One region of the Peribacillus sp. P4_C12 genome, then DNA from elsewhere that is predicted to be linked to it. Evidence: riboswitches for the same ligand, from Rfam matches in the RefSeq annotation. Region 1 holds a riboswitch; each other region holds the start of a gene.

Region 1 (4,233 bases):
AGCCGCTCTTGGCCCTATCGTTGATCCAGTAAGCAAATCCGTTAAAGGAAGGAGGGCGACTAAGAGAATGATAAACGGGATTGAACGGACAATATTGACAGCGAAACCGAGAGATCGATTCACGACGTTATTTTCAAAGATTAAATTCTTGGTCGTTGTAAACAGCAATACTCCAAGAGGTAAACCAATTAGAAGGGCTACCGCAAGGGAGATTCCAACCATATAGATTGTTTCGAGAAAGGCTTTATTAAGGTCAGGTAAAATATTGACGACGGAATCAAACAGTGACATGTTTCAATACCTCCACAGAACTGGTCCGATTTGTTATATATTCCAGTGCCGATTGAACTTCAGCAGCCTCACCAATTAATTCAATGATTAAGATTCCTAATGGAACATCCTGAATATATTCAATTTTGCCGTGCAAGATATTTCCCTTTACTGAATACTTTTGTAGAGCATCGGAAAGAATTGATTCACCGGCGGTGGGCCCTTCAAATTGAATTTGAATAATCGTTCCTTTGCTTTCCTCAATTAAGTGTGAGGGAAGCTCAAAATCCAATACACTGCTGATGAATTGCTTCGTCAACTGCTGCTTTGGTTGTGAAAATATCTCATAAACAGATCCTTCTTCGATAATCCTGCCATCCTGCATGACAGCGACTCGATGGCATAGTTCTTTGACTACTTCCATTTCGTGGGTAATCAATACTATAGTGATACCAAGTTCCCGACTAATCTTTTTTAATAACTGTAAAATCGCTTTTGTTGTTGTTGGATCAAGGGCAGAAGTCGCTTCATCACATAATAGTACAGTAGGGTTATTGGCTAAGGCTCGCGCTATACCGACCCGTTGCTTTTGACCTCCGCTGAGCTGGGCCGGATAGACATCCTTTTTATCACTAAGCCCAACTATGTCCAGCAGCTCTAGAACGCGACTTTTGATGACGCCCTTTGATTTGTGTGCGGCTTTCAAGGCGAAAGCAACATTTTCAAAAACGGTTTTGGAACTGACTAAGGAAAAGTGCTGAAATATCATACCGGTTTTTTGTCGTTGTTTTCGAAGCTCTTTGCCTGATAAAGACGTTAAGTCAATACCGTCAATAATGATATTTCCTTTTGTCGGACGTTCAAGCAAATTTAAGCAGCGTATTAATGAGCTTTTTCCGGCTCCGCTGTAGCCAACAATCCCATAAACTTCACCAGTCTGAATTGTCAAAGATACGTTATCCACTCCGACAACTCGGGTATTTTTCGATATGTATTCCTTTCGGACTGATCGGATTTCAATCATGAGCCTTCCCCCTTAAACATAAAAAACTGCCTCTATCATTCAGAAAGAGGCAGCGAAATTATTTCGTCTTATCTTTCAGAATGTAATCATTCTGCAGGAAGTAGCACCGTTCCCGATTGGGGCGGTTGCCGGACATCACAGGGCCTGTTCCCTCAGTCACTCTTGATAAGTAAATTATTATTTTGGAATATTACAAGTTTTCTAATATAATCTATATTATTTGTAAATTCACACATTGTCAATCATTTCTGTAATTTTAGAATAACTTTCAGGTGAATTAATTTTTTAAAGGGTAAATCTAGTATTTGATAATTCCCTCTTTTCGAATCGGGGTAATGGAATCATCCATCGTTAATGGTCGTAAAGTCATTCTTTTTCAAGGTTTTTGTAAGAAAAGCTTCGTTCTTTTTAGCAGTTTGTCGATTTTTTTTAATAATTACGTGAAGTTTTTGTCAGGAAAGTATTGTTTCAAAGTCTGTATCATGAATGCTTTAGCTTTTTTATCGCCCAAACTTAAATACGGAGTACCCTTTCTTAACAACTTCCTTTTAACCGAAGCCAGATTTTTGCTGTTTCTTTTCTTCGTTGCATAATAGAATACCTTAAATCAATGACAATGGTTTCAAACAGTGCCTTGATTCTACCGGAAAATATACAACGGGTCTTTGCTAGGAAAATACTATTTGCTTGTCAAAAGTATGGAGGAATATTACATTTATTGTAATGAACAAGGGGTAAATAGGATATTAAACTATTTTTATACAATTGATGAGGAGGGAAGCCATGCTAGAGATTAAGACGATAAATGATGTGGTTTGTGTACAAGGGACCCCTGAAGGAATAAAGTCGGGGATGAGTGTATATGCTTTTTTAACAGACGGCCTATTGATTGATACGGCAGCCCAAATTTTATTGGAAGAACTTATCCCTTTCTATGAATCAGCCGACTTCGATTTAGTGGCGCTAACGCATTATCATGAGGACCATACTGGCGGTGCCGCCTGGATACAAGAACATAGAAAAGTTCCAATTTATATTCATCCGATGTCGATTGATGTATGTGCGAAGGATGCTGAATATCCAGATTATCGCAAAGCTTTTTGGGGAAGGAGAGATGGCTTCAAAGCTGAGCCGTTGGGGAGGACTGTTCATTCCCGTACCCAAACGTGGGAGCCAATCTTTACCCCAGGTCATGCTAAGGACCATATGGTGTATTTGAATCACAGTAATGGCATGCTGTTTTCAGGTGACCTATTCGTTACACCGAAAACAAAGCTTGTTTTACGGGAAGAATCTGTCCCTGTCATCATCGATTCTATAAATAGATTACTTCAATATGATTTTGGAGAGGTTTTTTGTTGTCATGCCGGGCATGTCCCAAATGGGAAGGAAATGTTTCAAAGAAAGCTGGACTATCTGGAAAACCTGAGTGGTGAAATTTTACGATTGCATAATCAAGGCTTGGCAGTTCATGAAATCCAGCAAATTGTTTTGCCGAATCAATATCCGCTTATCGAGATATCTGGCCACGAATGGGATTCGGAGCATATTATCACATCGATATTAAACGGAAATGTGTTGATTACAGAGGAGAATGGAGTAACATAAAAAAATGTCATCAATTAGATGTTATGGAAGAGAATAACAGCCGCGGATGTATTCGCAATCAGCCATTGGCGCAACGTAGTGTGGGCACTTTAAATCCAGATCAACTAGCGAAACCTAAATGGTTGCTGTGGGCTTCAAAACATAAAAAAAGGTTATTTGGTTAATTAGCTATCATCTTGCGTTTCTTCAAAAAATGAAGGGACACTCTTTTCTGTATAGTTCAGGCCAAAAGTAATAAGGAATTACGTGAAATAATGAAGAAAAAATAGGGGGACTATTTGGACTTCTGCTTAAAAAGCCATTATTAAACGCTATTGGAGACCACATTATTATTTTCTCTTTGTCGGGCGGTCTACACGGCTTAATGATAGGAACAAAAAATGATAAAGGATAGCTTTAGTGAAACTAACGAGTGAGGGCTCCTTATAATGCTAGAGACGGGCATCTTTGAGAGTTAATATATATTCAAGAATGTGTAGTCGATCTAGGTTAAATCAAAAGGTAGGCATAATCCTTAATTAAGGACATGTGTCCTTTTGTTTCATATAATAAAAAAACAATAGAAGAGACTCGTCAAAAAAGCATCTGCCTAAGAACGCAGGTGCTTTTTCAAATTAATTATTCTGTCTTAGGGTTAGTTCTTTTTTGATTTATTTCAGGTTATAAAAATTACTTATATTATGAAATGGTCTGCCTACTGAATAATATTCAATATTATATTCAGAAATCTCATCTAAGGAATAACTATTTTTTCCGTCAAAAATAATTGGATGATTCATTAACATTTCATATTTTTCTAGGGGGAAATCTTTGAATTCATCCCAATCAGTAGCTATAAAAACCATGTCTGTATTTGTTATAGCTTCCTCTATGGATAAAGCATATTGAATCTTTTCTCCCAAAATTTGCTTTGCTTCTTCAAGTGCTAATGGATCATAAGCCGTTACCAATGCTCCCTGCATAGTTAGCTCTGAAGCTATATCAATGGCAATTGATTCACGTACGTCGTTTGTATTCGGTTTAAATGCCAATCCTAATATTGCAATCTTTTTGTCTTTTAAGTTACCAAAACGTTGCTTTGCTTTATTCATTAACGAATACTTTTGTTGTTTATTTACCTTTATTACTGCTTCCAGAATTTCAAGTGATTGCCCAGCTTCAGTAGCCTGTTGAATTAGACCACGAGTGTCTTTAGGGAAGCAAGAGCCCCCGAATCCAATTCCTGCTTTTAAGAATTGGGTTCCTATTCGAAAATCTAGACCCATTCCATGTGCTACTTCTTCTATGTTGGCACCCACCTTTTCACAAAGGTTTGCGATTTCATTAATGAA
Region 2 (6,141 bases), on a different contig from region 1:
CGGATGCGAAAACGGCTGAAATGTCCAAGCTGATGGAAAATACCTTCCGTGATGTGAATATTGCTCTTGCGAATGAGTTGGCTAAAGTTTGCTTCGAATTGGATATCAATGTATTGGATGTCATATCAATGGCAAATAAGCATCCACGTGTAAATATTCATCAACCAGGACCAGGGGTAGGTGGACATTGTCTCGCGGTCGATCCTTATTTCATTGTCGCTAAAGCTCCTGAGACAGCTAGAATCATCAAATTAGCCCGCGACACGAACGTTTCGATGCCGTATTATATCGTCAATTGTGTCAGGATGTTACTTGAGGGGATCCGTAAACCAAAGGTAGCGGTTTTTGGACTTGCCTACAAAGGAAATGTAGATGATATCCGTGAAAGCCCAGCCATTGATGTTGTAAATATCCTAATGAGCATGGATCAGGTGGAAGTATCCTTGCATGACCCACATGTCCAATCTGGGAAAATGCCAGTCGTTTCTGTCGAAGACGCTGTAAAAGATGCCGACCTGATTCTTGTCTTAACCGATCATAATGAATTTAAAGAAATGGATTATGATAAACTATCGAACAAGATGGCTCATAAAATGATTTTGGATACTCGGAATTGCATTGATGCTAATAAACATAACATCCAAATTGCCAACTTAGGCAATGTATTCGAATATAAAACAGAACATTTGAAAGAAGTAAGGAAAAAAATGATTATCTAATAAACAACTGATTCTGCAAGGCCGGATATGATAGGGATATAAAGGGTGTTGACTCAGTCAGCACCCTTTATAGTTGTGCAACATGTTAAAAAAATCATTTGAAATAATAATAGGGATCGGATAATTATTATATGTTCTGTAAATATGAATTCCTATGGGACATGGGAAGAGCAGAATTGGTTGGCCTGGCCCCACCTACTCGCTATTTATAGGTGGCGGACCAAGAGGGAGTGGAATCATACGTATGAAAAAAGTATGATGAACTTTCTAGTTTATTATATTGGCAAACAGGATGTAGAGGATTTGGCTCAGGAGACCTTTGTCTGGGCTTTTGTGAAACAAAGGGGAAGACACCATCTGGAACATAGGAGACAGCCTCTTGGCTGTTTTTAATTCAAAAATACTGGCGCTTCAGGTTAATGTGGCTTTTACAGGAGTGAGATCGTGATGGTCGATTTATCGTTTAGATTAGTCAGTTTATAAAGAAAGGACCAAGCAAGTTTCGCTTGGTCCTTTTGTTTTCTATTAATTAAGATTAAGCAGTCGGTCCGCCAAGTTCTTCAATTTCACTTGGAACGTTTCCGAATTTTTTAAAGTTTGCACGGAATTGAGCAGCAAGAGCTGTTGCTGTTTGTTTATATGCAGCAGGATCTGCCCAAGTCTTGATTGGTTGAAGCACTTCGTCAGGAACACCAGGAACATGAAGTGGAATATCCAAACCGAAGATATCGTCTTTGATTGTCTCGATGTTTGCTAATTCGCCTTCAAGTGCTGCTTGTACCATCGCACGAGTGTAAGCAAGTTTCATACGGCTACCAGTTCCGTATGCACCGCCAGTCCATCCAGTGTTGACAAGGTATACTTTTGCACCATGCTCGTCAATTTTATCTCCAAGCATTTCAGCATAGCGTGTAGCAGGAAGGGGCAAGAATGGTGAACCGAAGCATGTTGAGAATGTAGCTTCTGGTGAAGTTACTCCTCTTTCAGTACCAGCCAATTTACTTGTGTACCCACTTAAGAAATGGAACATTGCTTGTTCTTTAGAAAGTTTGCTGATTGGAGGCAGTACGCCTGAAGCATCAGCAGTTAAGAAAATGATTGTATTTGGGTGTCCTGCGATACTTGGGTTCACGATGTTATCAATCGCTTGCATTTGGTATGCAGCACGAGTGTTTTCTGTTAATGAACTATCATCGTAGTTTGCTTCACGTGTTTCCGGGTCAACAACTACGTTTTCCAATACGGCACCGAAACGGATGGCATCGAAAATTTGCGGTTCTTTTTCACGTGAAAGGTTAATGGTTTTTGCATAGCAGCCGCCTTCGATGTTGAATACACCGTTAGAAGACCAGCCGTGCTCGTCATCACCAATCAGTTTGCGATTAGTGTCTGCAGATAAAGTTGTTTTACCAGTACCAGACAGTCCGAAGAATAAAGCGACATCTCCTTCACGTCCTACGTTAGCAGAGCAATGCATTGGAAGAATTCCAGCTTCTGGAAGTAGGTAGTTCATGATTGAGAAGATCGATTTTTTCATTTCACCTGCATATTCCGTTCCACCGATTAAGATAGTACGGCGTTCAAATGACACGATGATGAATGTTTCGGATTGAGTTCCGTCCACTTCTGGATCTGCTTTGAAATTAGGTGCAGAAAGAATCGTGAATTCTGATTCGTGACCTCTTAGTTCTTCTTCATTTGGACGGATGAACAAAGTGTGAGCGAAAAGATTATGCCAAGCATATTCATTTACAACTTGGATGGGAAGGCGTGAGGTTTCGTCTGCGCCAGCGAAACCTTTGAAAACAAAGATCTCTTCTTTTGCTTTTAGGTAGTCAACTACTTTATTATATAGTTTATTGAATACTTCTTCAGAGATTGGTTGGTTTACGGAACCCCAATCTACTTTGTCTTTCACAGAAGCTTCGTCTACGATATATTTATCTTTAGGTGAACGGCCAGTATATTTGCCTGTTTCAGCTTTTACTGCGCCAGTTGATGTCAAAACGCCTTCGTTTCTGCTTAATACTTTTTCAACCAATTGGGGAACTGAAAGTTGAGTTTGCACATTATTTCCTGACAATAATTGGTGTAACTCATTAGAAACATCTACAGAATTCATATATGAGGTACCTTCCTTTGTTTTAAGTTTTTATATTACAATTAGTATAACACATTCACTTAAATAGTCTATACTATTTATTTTTTTTTGTGATTATTTTTTATATGGTTTCCTTAATCATTTTTTAAAATGCGTTATGAACCGAGTTCGGGTTCCTGCATATACTTGAATGAGGAATCTGAACTGGGTGGTGTAATTAGGAAGAAAGCCCATTATCAAGATTAGAATTTTGATCGAATGGGTCTCGTTTCAGGAATATAAAAAAGGTTTGATTCTTTTATTTAATAGGAAGAAATTAAGAAAAGAACAACTTACTATTACATCAAAAGGCAAAATCCTAAAAAGTTTTATGCGGTTCGAATTCCGCTTTTTCATGTTCTTTTATCTATGGTAATTTTCTACATTTTCGTTGGTTTTCTACATCGAAAATCCAATAATGACAGAGCATTAGCACATTTTTTTTCGTGAAAGCTGTGATGGGGAAAAATGTTCTTTTTCGAAAAGCATTGACAGATTCCGACCAAATACGATAATATCTTAAATTGTACGGATTCTCTTATCCCGAGTTGGTGGAGGGACAGGCCCTTTGAAACCCAGCAACCTGCCATATTGAACTTGACTCCAAGATCAATCGCCGAAAATAAAGCGATAGTTCTTCAAGGAATAGTGGTGATGGTGCTAACCTGAGCAAGGTAAAAAACCCTTGAACGATAAGAGTGAAAGGATAGATGACAGAATTTTAAACCTTTCCTCATTTGCCAGGGAAGGTTTTTGTGTTTTTTAGTAATTCTGTGTCTATAGTTGAAGCTAATAAGGGAAAACGAGTTCCGTAAAAAATCAGGCTTTTGCCTACAACATACTAACTTCCAAGGAGGAAATATGATGTCAAAGAAACGTCTATTTACTTCTGAATCTGTTACAGAGGGCCATCCGGACAAGATTTGTGATCAGATTTCAGATTCCATTTTAGATGCTATCCTTGCTAAGGATGCAAATGCACGTGTTGCGTGTGAAACAAGTGTAACAACAGGTCTTGTACTTGTTGCTGGTGAAATTACAACGTCCGCTTATGTGGATATTCCACGTATCGTTCGTGATACGATTGCAGGAATTGGTTACACACGTGCGAAATACGGTTTCGATGCTGAAACTTGTGCCGTATTGAGTTCTATTGATGAGCAATCTGCTGATATCGCAGCTGGCGTAGACAAAGCGTTGGAAGCTCGTGAAGGAACTATGTCAGATGAAGAAATCGATGCAATCGGTGCAGGGGACCAAGGGCTTATGTTCGGTTTTGCCTGCAATGAAACAGAAGAGCTTATGCCACTTCCGATTTCATTAGCTCATAAACTTTCATTCCGCTTGTCTCAAGTTCGTAAAGATGAAACGCTTGCTTACTTACGTCCTGATGGTAAAACACAGGTAACGGTGGAGTATGATGAAAATAATCAACCTGTAAGAGTTGACACAATTGTTATTTCAACACAACATGATCCAGAAGTAACTCTTGAGCAAATTCAAGCTGACTTAAAAGAACATGTGATTAAAGCAGTTGTACCAGCTGAATTAATCGATGCTGGGACTAAGTACTTCATTAACCCAACTGGTCGTTTTGTAATTGGCGGACCTCAAGGGGATGCTGGTCTTACTGGACGTAAAATCATCGTTGATACGTACGGCGGCTACGCTCGTCACGGTGGCGGTGCATTCTCCGGTAAAGATGCAACAAAAGTTGACCGTTCTGCGGCATACGCTGCTCGTTACGTTGCGAAAAACATCGTAGCTGCTGGCCTTGCTGACAAAGCGGAAGTACAATTGGCATACGCAATTGGTGTGGCAGAGCCTGTATCAATCTCGATTGATACATTCGGAACAGGAACAGTAAGCGAAGAAGTACTAGTTGATCTAGTACGCGCTAACTTTGACCTGCGTCCAGCTGGTATCATCAAAATGCTTGATCTTCGTCGCCCAATCTACAAACAAACAGCTGCTTACGGACACTTTGGCCGTACAGATGTTGATCTTCCTTGGGAACGCACAGATAAAGCTGAAATTTTAAAAGCACAAGCGTAATCAAATAAAAGTAAAAGGTGCCTCGCAACTAGCGAGGCACCTTTTTCAATTGTGAAATGGAATAAATTTGTCGACTGAGGGAATAATTCAAGAAATCCTATTTAAACCAGCCATTTAGGTTTTTACTCGTGAATTATGTAGTTTTACTCGTGAGTTTTAGTTTTTTACTCGTGAATTATGCAAGTTTACTCGTGAGTTTACATGAATTATTTAATGCGTTCTGCATGTTTATAGTATTGTCCTTTTTCAGCATATTCTCGGACGATACGTTCCATATCCTTGCGATCTTCATCGTTAATTTCGCGTACGACTTTAGCTGGACGGCCGAATGCCAATGTGTTTGGTGGTATGATTTTACCTTGGGGGACAAGACTTCCAGCACCGATAAAAGCTCCTTCCCCGATTTCTGCTGCATCAAGTACAATCGACCCCATGCCGATTAGAGCTCCTTTACGAACTTTACAGCTATGTAAAATAACCTGATGGCCTATGGTTACTTCGTCTTCGATAATTAATGGATTATTTGGACTTTGGTGAAGAACGCTGTTATCTTGTACACTTACTTTATTACCGATTATAGTAGGGGCAACGTCGCCACGTATAACGGTATTAAACCAGATTGACGTTTCGTCGCCGATTTTCACATCACCTGTCACGACTGCATTTTCAGCAATATAAGCGCTTTCAGAGATTTCAGGTTCTTTACCTTTAAATGGATAAATAATCATTTTTAATCATTTCCTTTCCGAAGTAGATGTTTTTATGTATTATTTTAATATACCGTATGTAAATAGACTTGGCTATTTATAATAAAAATGTAGAACTTGTTAGACTTCCTTTTTGTCGAAAATCATGAATATGGTTATAATTTATATATATTATTTTTCAACTATCATTGATCGTATACAACAAGAGAAAAGTGAAAGGGGGATTTCGAATGTGGAAATGGGAGACAGAAGGAGACGCAAAAGGCGTCATTGTCATCATTCATGGGGCAATGGAGCATCACGGCCGATATAAGTGGGTAACGCAAATGTGGCTTTCAGCCGGATATCATGTTGTCATGGGCGACCTTCCTGGGCAGGGGATGACAACTCGTGCCTACCGGGGACATATCGATTCCTTTGACGAATATTTAGACGAAGTAAAAAGCTGGATAGAAGATGCCTATGAATATTCGCTGCCAGTCTTTTTGCTTGGACACAGCATGGGTGGTTTGATTTCGAT
Region 3 (6,141 bases), on a different contig from region 1:
GGAATCGTAATTCCTGGTGGTACAGCCTGAAACAATTAATGCCATCATTAAAATAAATATGAGTAATCTCTTCAAAAAGTCACTCCTCACTTTTACTGAATACACATACACTTCCATATTATTCTATAAATCTATCTTACCCGATTTCACAAGAAATATCTGACATCTTTATCTCTATCGATTTATTATGGAGAATGTTCACTTTTATGATTATATTTTTACAAATAGTGGTACATCATAGATAAACGCTTGAAAGGGTGAAGAAAAAATGTTGTAGGAAAAACAGACCTATCATGTGGATTTGGTCAGCGGCGATGTACTAGGAAAAAAACTTGAGGAAAATCCAAGCTTTACTATATACGCTACAGATGAAGAACTAGCAGAATTAAAGCAATGCCTAGAGGAACATCGAACAGATGACTTGGAGTCATATGCCCGTTCTCATGTACCATATCTTCTCTATCATCATGACCGGGCAAATGATAAATACGATGAAGCTACGAAAAAGCTGTACGCCATCATTTATAAATTAGGCGATGAAACAGCCCGAAACCATATTGAAGAAATCAGCATATTGGCAGATAACAAATTCAAAGGCAACGAGGAAATCCAAAACTTTAAATAGGAGAATGCTTAAACAGAACCTGAAATAACAAGTTTCTATTTTTTAAAAGAACGAGAATGAAAAAAGCATCTTCGAAAGAAAGTGATTTAACACATGAGGTACATCAGACGATCAGAGTGTTTGGAGTTTTTTAGGAAGAAAATTATGATGGGATTAGTTTTGGAAATGCATAATCCTAAATAAAAATATACCAGAACTGTTTCATTTAATAGGTAACGATTCTGGTATATTTAACGTTTTGCGGATTACTTTACAATGAAAAATAAGGTGTCATTCACACATAAGTCTAGTGTTTTTGCTTATAATAGGTAACCGCTAGCGCAAGGGCAAGTACGGTTCCTTTAACGATGTCCATCGCGTAGTATGGGACAGACATCATAATCAGTCCGTTTTGAAGGATTCCAATCAGGACTGCACCGATGAAGGTTCCGAAGGCATTCGGTTTCCCTGCTCCTAGAACGGATGAACCAATAAATGCTGCTGCAACAGCATCCATTAAGTAAGGAGACCCGGAATTGATTTCGGATGTCATGACGCGGGAAGCAAGAACAATTCCCCCGATTGCGGCAAAGAGAGCCGAAAGGAGATAGGCCAGTACTTTGTATTTATTTACCGAAATTCCAGAAAGTCTGGCAGCTTCCTTATTTCCCCCAATAATGTACATATAACGACCGTGCTTGGTATAAGTTAAAAAGATATGGGTAGCTATCACAATGACTGCCATGATCAGAATAATCCAAGGGACCTGTCCAATCTTAGCGAAAAATGGGCTGATCAGTCCTTCAGCGAACGTTCCATCAGGCATGACCATATTTTGTGAAACCGTTGCTCCTTTTGTATAGGTAAGGGCAATCCCTTGGATGATGAACATGGTCGCTAATGTCATCAGCATGTCAGGAATTCTCAATTTTACAATCATGAATGAATTTAATGCTCCTACTACAAGCGACGCACCGATTGCAGCTAATATCGCAATCAGGGTATCCTGCGAAAACCAAACAAACATCGAAATGACGATCGCATTAGCCAATGATGCTACAGAACCAACGGATAGGTCAAAACCATCCACAGTTAAGGATATCGTAATTCCAATCGCAATGATGGTCACGATTGAAATAGAACGCAGAATGTTAATTAGATTATTAGCTTGAATGAAAGATGGATTTGAAAAGGCAAATATCCCAACCAAAATAATAATCGTCAAGATTGTGCCGTATTTATAGAAAAAGTCGAATAAGTCTACTTTTTTCTTCGCTTTTGTTGTCTGTGTGAGAACAGGAATCGGTGTGCTCATCCTATTTGCCTCCTGTTGAGTAGAATAGTAATTCTTCTTCATTGGTTTTGCTTGTCTCTAATTCGATGACTGTCTTTCCACCATATAACACATAAGTTCGATTAGTAATACCCATGATTTCAGACAACTCAGATGATGCATATATAATTGCCTTTCCATTTCTGGCAAGTTGGGCAATCAATTCAAATATGTCCTTCTTTGCCCCTACATCGACGCCTTTTGTAGGTTCATCAAATATGTATACATTTGCATCAGCAATCAGCCACTTTCCGATAGCGACCTTTTGTTGATTACCACCTGACAAGTTTTCAACCTTAGCTTCCTCTGAAGGGGTTTTAATACCAAGACTCGTAATAAGTTCCTTCGCTTTTTTCTTTTCCGCCTTACGATCTACAAAGCTGAATATCTTGCTGAATTTCCCGATACTTGCTGCAGTCAAGTTCGTTGCAACTGATTCCTGAACAAGAATGCCTTCTTTCCTGCGTTCTTCCGGTACAAGTGCCAGACCACTTTTTACTGCATGATGCGGTGTTTTCAATGAAAGCTTTCTACCATTCATCACGACTTCCCCTGTTGTGATAGCAGTATGACCGAATAGGGTTTTACATAGCTCTGTTTTCCCTGCTCCAACCAATCCTGCCAAACCAACAATCTCTCCTGCTTTTAGATGAAGGCTAACATTTTTAACTTTTTCGGCATCTGACAGTCCCTTCACTTCCAGAACAACTTCACCAATCGCAGCATTTACAACAGGGAACTGTTCATCCATTGTTTTCCCAAGCATTCCCTCGACCACTTCGTTTTGAGTAATATCCGCTACTTCTCGGCATGCAACACTTTTCCCATTCCTCATAATCGTAATTTCTTCACAAATTTCAAAAATCTCTGGAAGACGATGGGAAATAAATATGATGCCAACGCCTCTTTGCTTTAATTCATTTACAATTCGAAATAGTTCTGTCGTCTCCGTATAACTTAACGGAGCAGTTGGTTCGTCGAGGATCAGGAATTTGCATTCAGTCGAGACTGCTCTTGCAATCAGAACCATCTGTTTTTCAGCCAAGGTAAGATCTCTTACCAGCTTTTTCGAAGAGACACCAATTTTCATCTCTGCCAGGATATAAGTGGCTTTTCTATGCAACTCTTTCCAATGGACCATTTGTTTTTTGCCCATGTTTTGCACCGTATCATTCAACATTACATTTTCCCCAACAGTTAAATAAGGAATGAGTGCCGTATCTACTTCCTGATAAACAATTTGAATACCTTGTTCCTGTGCAGCCTTCGGTGAACGGATATCCTGCTTCTTTCCATCCAGAAAAATTTCACCTGTATAATGGGCATGAGCGCCCGATAAGACCTTCATTAGCGTAGATTTCCCTGCTCCGTTTGCGCCGACCACTGCATGGGCTGTCCCTGATTGTACTGAAAAATCAACTTCACTAAGCGCCTTTACTCCCGGAAATTCAATCGATATCTTTTTCATTTCTAGTTGTGTGCTCATGCCCATTCCCCCTATTAAACAGACACTCTCTTCACTAGAAAGAGAGTGTCTACTGACTCTGTTTTTTACTTTTTATAATGATCTTTCAATACTTTCATCCATTCTTCTTCAAATTCCGTTGATACTCCCCATCCTTCGACAATACCGGACAAGTTGGCCATGTTGACCGCTTCTTTTGAAGCTTGAATCTGCTCTTGTGAAATAAGTGAAGCTTCTAAGTCATATGTTTGCGGTGTTTCTTCACCCGCTAATTTTTTTGCTAAAATCCTCATATTCACTGCACCAATCAATTTCGGATCGACAGCTGCCGTGTAAGACCAAGAACTGCCTTTCGCTTGAATCTCCTGAAGATCAGCATTAGATACGTCGATTCCGTATATCTTCACTTCATCGCGGCCAGCTTCTTTAATCGCACGAGCCGCTCCAATTGCGAATGCATCCCATGTTGCGAAAATCGCATCTAGTTTGCCTTTGGGATATTTATTCAACATTGCGGCTACCGCATTTTGTGTCTGAACTGAAGTATCTGCAGATGCTACTCCGAATCTTTCGACTTCTTTAATCCCAGGATTTTCTTTTAATTTTTCCTGATACACCGCATTTCTTCTCACCATTGGCGGGAAACCATCTACCCAAAGGTATGCAATCGCTGCTTCACCTTTTTGTTCTTCTATCAATTTATCAAAAGCCAGAGTTGCCAATGCTTCATCATCCTGTGAAGTTAAGGTCACACCGTCAATTTTAGATAAGTCGCTAATAGAGTCGAATGTAACAACGCTCTTTCCTGCATCAACCAACTTTTGAACGTCATTCACTGTTGCTGCATCATCACCATGGGAGATAATATAGCCGTCATAATCTTCTTGTAAAGCCTGGGCGATTGCATCATGGAATTTAGCCGTATCGCCATTTGCTGTATACGTATCCACTTGAAAACCTAATGCTTCTCCTTCTTCCTTCGCTCCAGCTAAATATTGAGCCGTATGATCATCTCCGCCAATTTTACGAATGACTTTGATTTTGGCACCTTCCCCTTTTGCAAATCGTTCTGGAACATTTTTAAAGGATACTTTTTCATCCTTCTTTGATTCTGTTGAACTTTGTCCTGAAGAGCAGCCCGTTAAAAGCAAAGCCGAAGCTATGACCGAAACGAAAACCCTTTTAAAAATTGACTTCCTCATTTTAGTTCCTCCTACTTTCCAATCATTAATCTTATCAATTAAGTTGGTGTAAATCCCAAAATAAAAACCTCTCTAGAATAGAGAGGTTTAATCAGCTGATTTGCAGACTTATCCCTCTCTTATCTGTCAAAACATTTCTGTTTTGCAGGATTTAGCACCAATTCCTAATGGAACGGTTGCTGGGCATCTTAGGGCCAGTCCCTCCGCCACTCTTGATYAGAGAATATAATGTGTTACGTTTTTCGTAATTACCACTTTATAGGGATATAGTCGTAAAGTCAATAGATTTTTGAATATTTAAAATGTTTCTTGTTACACTTATTTTCTTTGTAGCTTAGCCAGACGCTTTTTCTCGATCTTTTCAAGTCTTTCTAACTGACGTAGTTTCACTTCAAACAGAGTAATCGGGTCACGGTATACTTCCGGATTTTCTCTCATATGCTCCAGTGCTGCCTGATGATCTTTGATTTCAGTCTGTGTTTGTTCTATCGTCTTTTGAAGTAAGGCAAATGAACTGCGATAGAAAAGTGAGATATCTCTATCCAAAGATTTTTCAAACAATCCGAATTGTGTAAGGAAACGGTCACTGATCATTTCTGCAACATCCAGGTAGTCTTCACTTTCTAGGTACTTCTTATACCGGTTGTACATATTAGCTTTATTTTGCGGAATCGCTCCAAACAGCTTCCCTGCCCCTTTAAGCAGCAATTGCGATGGGGTCCGGCGTAGTAAAATATTAACGTCTTCAATGCGGATACTGCTTGTCATCCGATCCGCATCACGGCGCCAGTCATCCAAAACTCTAAAGTCTCCGGCAAGTGTAATTCGCTCTTCTTTGTACAATTCATTGAACCCTGCGCTCATTTCATCCATAAACTGTTGAATTTGTGTAAATTCCAACTGAGATGTAGCAATCCAGTCTTGAAGAGAACGATAATATTGCGGCATAATCTTGTCTGAAATATATGCCTGAATCTGCTCATTCATTTCCTCGTTCAACTGTATATGAACTTGGCTGAAATCGCTACTTTCCGTTAATGATTTAGAACATTCTCTCAGTAATTCAGGGATTCTTGAAGAAAGCTGTTTTTTCACTTCTTCTTTAATTGAACGGTACGACCTTATGATATTTTCACTTTTTTCTTTTTCCAAATCTGCCAGTTGATTGACGGCTCCATTCAATTTGACTTCCATCTGCTCATTCCAAGAAATGGAGTGCTCGCATTTCCGCTCATTAGCTGCCCGTTTTTCTAGCAGGTAAGATAACGTTTTGCGAATGAATGCAAGAATCTTCTCAGATCTTCTTTCCTTCCAATTATCAGCTTGATAATTCGAATCAAGGAAGGATGAAAGGTCCTGTAACTGCTGTTTGCTGTCATAAAGTTTGGAGAAAGCAAATACTTTTGCGTTCGGGAAATACGCATTCACTTTATCCCATGTTTCATCTTCCATCCGGACTGCCACTTGGTCACTGTAAATCGTATCCATCTTATTTAGTAAGAAATGAATCGGAAGTTTCGGTGCCATCATTTGAATT

Evidence for each region. A riboswitch is a leader RNA that binds a small molecule or an ion and turns the genes downstream of it on or off. The one in region 1 is predicted to bind S-adenosylmethionine.
Region 2: it holds a riboswitch for S-adenosylmethionine, as region 1 does, so the genes downstream of both, metK (methionine adenosyltransferase) here and AC1DUW_RS07650 (methionine ABC transporter ATP-binding protein) in region 1, are expected to answer to the same signal.
Region 3: it holds a riboswitch for S-adenosylmethionine, as region 1 does, so the genes downstream of both, AC1DUW_RS08740 (sugar ABC transporter substrate-binding protein) here and AC1DUW_RS07650 (methionine ABC transporter ATP-binding protein) in region 1, are expected to answer to the same signal.

What each region holds. Positions count from the first base shown of each region.
Region 1 is NZ_JBFUIB010000027.1:27,028-31,260, forward strand. Features, by position in the region: gene AC1DUW_RS07645 (methionine ABC transporter permease) at 1-291, opposite strand, end outside; gene AC1DUW_RS07650 (methionine ABC transporter ATP-binding protein) at 278-1,294, opposite strand; SAM riboswitch class I at 1,360-1,466, opposite strand; gene AC1DUW_RS07655 (MBL fold metallo-hydrolase) at 2,078-2,902, shown strand; gene AC1DUW_RS07660 (UDP-glucose dehydrogenase family protein) at 3,553-4,233, opposite strand, start outside.
Region 2 is NZ_JBFUIB010000007.1:20,178-26,318, reverse strand. Features, by position in the region: gene AC1DUW_RS03375 (nucleotide sugar dehydrogenase) at 1-719, shown strand, start outside; gene pckA (phosphoenolpyruvate carboxykinase (ATP)) at 1,255-2,841, opposite strand; SAM riboswitch class I at 3,395-3,558, shown strand; gene metK (methionine adenosyltransferase) at 3,721-4,914, shown strand; gene AC1DUW_RS03360 (gamma carbonic anhydrase) at 5,121-5,639, opposite strand; gene AC1DUW_RS03355 (lysophospholipase) at 5,852-6,141, shown strand, end outside.
Region 3 is NZ_JBFUIB010000035.1:8,791-14,931, reverse strand. Features, by position in the region: gene AC1DUW_RS08760 (COG3014 family protein) at 1-75, opposite strand, end outside; gene AC1DUW_RS08755 (hydrolase) at 296-625, shown strand; gene AC1DUW_RS08750 (ABC transporter permease) at 912-1,919, opposite strand; gene AC1DUW_RS08745 (sugar ABC transporter ATP-binding protein) at 1,921-3,423, opposite strand; gene AC1DUW_RS08740 (sugar ABC transporter substrate-binding protein) at 3,489-4,604, opposite strand; SAM riboswitch class I at 4,721-4,826, opposite strand; gene AC1DUW_RS08735 (GTPase domain-containing protein) at 4,923-6,141, opposite strand, start outside.